DNA from 2 places in the Marinobacter sp. LQ44 genome. Region 1 is predicted to be linked to the other one. Evidence: riboswitches for the same ligand, from Rfam matches in the RefSeq annotation. Region 1 holds a riboswitch; the other holds the start of a gene.
What was found. Region 1 has a riboswitch for cobalamin ahead of ASQ50_RS09765 (TonB-dependent receptor domain-containing protein). Riboswitches for the same ligand answer to the same signal wherever they lie in the genome.
Positions count from the first base shown of each region.

Region 2: another riboswitch for cobalamin. It lies ahead of ASQ50_RS11075 (ribonucleoside-diphosphate reductase subunit alpha); the one in region 1 lies ahead of ASQ50_RS09765 (TonB-dependent receptor domain-containing protein).

Region 1 is NZ_CP014754.1:2,097,361-2,099,561, reverse strand. Features, by position in the region: gene cobD (threonine-phosphate decarboxylase CobD) at 1-564, shown strand, start outside; cobalamin riboswitch at 593-797, shown strand; gene ASQ50_RS09765 (TonB-dependent receptor domain-containing protein) at 954-2,201, shown strand, end outside.
Region 2 is NZ_CP014754.1:2,402,274-2,404,474, reverse strand. Features, by position in the region: gene ASQ50_RS11075 (ribonucleoside-diphosphate reductase subunit alpha) at 1-1,075, opposite strand, end outside; cobalamin riboswitch at 1,206-1,403, opposite strand; gene ASQ50_RS11070 (zinc ribbon domain-containing protein) at 1,522-1,875, opposite strand; gene fmdA (formamidase) at 1,879-2,201, opposite strand, start outside.

The DNA.
Region 1 (2,201 bases):
TGGCACCAACGATTGCAGGCACGTGGGGGCTGGCTGGTACTTGATCAGGCCTTTGTTGAGGGAGAGCCCGGGTTTGGGTTGGAACCCTGGGCGGGTGCGCCGGGTCTGATACTTCTGCGATCCTTGGGCAAGTTTTTCGGCCTGGCCGGAATGCGCGCTGGGGCTGTGTTGGCTGAACCTGAGCTGACCCGTGCGGTGGCTTTTGAATTGGGCCCCTGGACCGTCAGTGGCCCGGCGCGTTACCTGATGGCAAGAGCTCTGGCTGACAGGGCATGGCAGATAGAGGCGCGGGGCAGGCTGCAGACGTCACGGCTGCGGATGGACGGCCTGCTCAGGACATCTGGCATGCCGGCAGCTACCGGCACGTTGCTGTTTCGCACGCTCCATCACGAAAAGGCAGCACAAATAGCCGACGAGTTGGCCCGTCGTGCCATCCTGGTGCGGTGGTTTGATGAGCCGTCAGCCCTGCGCTTCGGTTTGCCGCCTGATGAGTCCGGGTGGCAACGTCTGGGAAGTGCGTTGTCTGAATTAACATATCTCATTGACCACCCCCACCCCGGTTGATAGTCTTGCCGGCAATTTCAGGTGCTCTGAGCATTCCAACCGGACTGGCGATAGTCCGGCGAATGCAACGAGTGAAACGGGAAGCCGGTGAAAACCCGGCGCTGCCCCCGCAACGGTAATCAGGTGAAAGGCAATCCGATGCGCCACTGTGCCTCTGGCATGGGAAGGTGATTGCCCCGGAGCAACAGCTCCACCTGGGAGCCCGGAGACCGGCCTGGAATGTGGAGCCATGAGTTCCAGACACCTACGTTGCGGAGGGCAGCGGCGGTGGGTGAACCGGCCAATGCAACTGATCGACGCCCCTCCACCCTCCGTCAAAACAGACATTTCTCCTCCGCATGAATCAGTATCAACCGCACGGGTGAGTGCGGTGCGAAGCGAGTGAAGAAATGAAGCGTTCCAAAGTCCTGTCTGCCCTTGTGTTCCTACCGTTTGCCCTACCGGCGGCGGGTTCAGAGTCTGAAACCGACCTGGATACTCTCGAGCCTATTGTTGTAACTGCCACGCTTGGCCCCCGCACGGTGGGCGAAAGCCTGTCTTCGGTGACGGTCATTGAAGAAGAAGCCATCCGTCGTGAGGCGCCTGCCGAATTCACAGATCTGCTGGCGGCGCAGCCGGGCATTGATCTGGTCACCAACGGTTCCTATGGTAAGAACACCAGTGTATTCACCCGCGGCACCGCGAATGATTCCACGGTCTTTCTGGTGGATGGTGTGCGCCTTCGTTCTGCCACCAGCGGTGGCGCGCCCTGGCAGTATTTTCCTGCTGATCTGGTCGAGCGCGTGGAAATCGTCAGGGGGCCCCGCAGTGCACTCTACGGGGCTGACGCGGTAGGCGGTGTCATACAGGCCTTCACACTGGATCCAAAGCACGGCAACCGAGGTTGGGTTGAAACTGGTGCAGGCAACTTCAACACTCAGAAGACCAGTGCTGGGGCATCGGCGACTCATGGCACGACCCGTTTCAGCCTCAGCGGGCTGCACAAGGAAACCGATGGCACCAGAATTGTGAAGGGTGACGAGGACAAAGGCTTTCGCAACACCGCTGGCGTCGGGCGTGTGGTCCATGAATTGCCGAGTGGCGGAGAGGCCAGCTTTGTCATCTTGCAGTCAGAGGGCAACACGGAGTTTGACGGCGGCAACACGGATTTTATGATCAGAACGCTCGGCGTTACATTGAACACACCCGTCAGTGACTATTGGGCGACGTCCATCCAGCTTTCAGAGTCCGCTGACGAGCAGGAGAGCTTCCGCACTGCCGGGGATTCGGTATTCAACACCAAAACCCGAACCGCACGATGGGAAAATACGTTCACCGCCGGCGTGCACGAGCTTGCGGTCGGGGGAGAGCTACAATCCGACGAAGTGAAAAGCACCATCGAGTTCGATGAGAACAGTCGCACCAATGCCGCGTTGTTCACCCAACTGCGCTTGAACTTCGGCCCTTCCGATATTCAGTTGTCATTTCGCGGCGACGACAACGAGGCATACGGTCGACAGGAAACCGGTGGCATTGCCCTTGGCCACTCGTTTGACCGTTCCCATCGGGTGCGGCTGAGTTATGGCACCTCTTTCCGGGCGCCCACGTTCAATGATCTTTACTATCCTTTGGAGATCTTCGATTTCGGTGGCAGTTAT
Region 2 (2,201 bases), 300 kb from region 1:
GCACGGTGGTCAGGTAGCAGGAGGACAACTGGGAATGGCGGGTGCCGCTGTTGAACAGGGTGGGCGTGCTGGCCATGTAATCAAAGCTGGACAGCAGGTTGTAGAATTCGATGGCGCGGGCGTTGGGATCGTCTTCCCGCAGGGCCAGGCCCATGGCCACACGCATGAAGAACACCTGGGGCAGTTCCAGGCGGGCTTTGTTCCAGTGCAGGAAGTAGCGGTCGTACAGGGTTTGCAGGCCGAGGAAGCCAAATTGCAGATCCCGCTCGGGCTTCAGGGCTTCGGCCAGGCGTTCCAGATCAAAGGCCGCCAGGGCTTCGTCCAACAATTCGTAGCGGATACCGGCGTGGATAAACGCTGTCAGCGCCTGTGGATAAGTCTCCGCCAGCGTCTGGTTGCGGGGCAGGCCCAGGGCCTCGGCGGCTTCCAGCCGCAGCTGTTCCAGCAGCAGGCGGGCGGTCACGGCGCTGTAGTCCGGTTCCCGCTCAATGCGGCCCCGGGCGGTCATGATCAGCGCGGTCAGCACTTCGGTGCCCTCGATACCGTCGTACAGGTTGCGCAGGGCGTCTTCCACCAGGGATTCGCCGTCAATGCCGTCCAGCCCGGTGGCGGCCTGCTCTACCTGCTGTTTCATCAGTCCCAGATCCAGCGGCGCGATGCTACCGTCGCTCTTTTTCACGGTCAGGTGCGGGTGCGCTTCCACCGGTTCTTCACTGGCGCGCTTGCGGGCGTGTTCTTCCCGGTAGAGCACGTAAGCCCGGGCCACCTTTTGCTCTTCGGCCCGCATCAGGGCCAGTTCCACCTGGTCCTGAATGTCTTCAATATGCACTTTGCCACCGGCTTTCAGGCGCCGGCTGATGGCCTGCACCACCTGTTCGGTTACCCGATGCACGGCGTCGTTGATGCGGGCAGAGCCGGCGGCTTTATCGCCTTCCACGGCCAGGAACGCTTTGGTCACCGCCACACTGATTTTGGCGGGATTGAATCCAACCAGGGTGCCGTTGCGTTTAATAACTTGAAGGGATTGGGTATCGGTAGCGGGGGCCGGGGGTTCGGCAATGGCAGTGGCTGTCATGGTGCTCTCCTGAATTCGCGTTGGTTCCGTTTCACCCTCGCGAACGCAGTGGCACACCTTGCCCCGAATACAGGCAGGCCTGACCAATCTGCTCACCCTTGAATCGCGAAGGTGCAGTCCAGAAACCCATGGGGGGCTTCTGATCCCTGGCAGGTCTTCGGACTCAGGGGCGTGAACCTTTCAGCTCTGCCTAACGTGGCGACTTCCCGACTTGCGCCAGTGTCATCTTGCCACGCTCGTTCCCCAATACCGCTGCGCGTCAGTTCCGGATTCTCACCGGATTCCCGACTACCCTGCGATCAAAATGATCAGAGTTTGATCACAATATATGGTAGTTAACCAAGGATTTGGTCACTATATAGGGGTATTACAAACAAGACAATACCTGATGGACAGGTCCACATAAAAAAGGCCCCTCAAGGGGGCCAAACACGTGAAAGCAATGGTCAGTGGCTGATCATCCAGGGCCGCATAGACGGGAACATCTTCTTGCCGTCGGCGGTGTAGAACAGCATGTGTTTACCGTCCGACTTTTTCTTGCAGCCACAACTCTTGCGGTGCTCGGCGTCCCGGGCCCGCTGGTCGGCGGTGGAGATGATGGGCTCGTGCCTCGCCTTCTCATTCCGCGCCTCCGCGTTGCGGCGGGCCGGGTCCATGGCCAGGAGCTCCGGCGGCAGCACAATCACCCGGGGTGACAGCGCCTTGCAGGTGGGGCAATGGGCCGGGTTACCGGCTTCGGCCATGGCCCCCAGTTCCTGGAACAGCCCGTGTTCCCGGCATTTGTAGTCGTACAGTGGCATGGCTTACTCCTTGTCCGGTGAAAGGGGTACGTCGGTGCCCGGCGTGACCTTCCTGGTCGGTCCTTCCGCCGTGGGGTTGATGTCGAAGTCGAAGATCTCGGTCGGCAACCACAGGGTGGCGCAGGCGTTGGGCACATCCACCACGCCACTGATGTGGCCTTCCACCGGCGCACAGCCAAGCAACGCGTAGCCCTGAGCCGGGGTGTAACCGAACTTCGTCAGGTAGTTGATGGCGTTGAGGCAGGCCTGGCGGTAGGCCACGTGCACGTCCAGGTAGTGCTGCTGGCCCTCTTCATCCACCGAGATGCCCTCGAAGATCACATAGT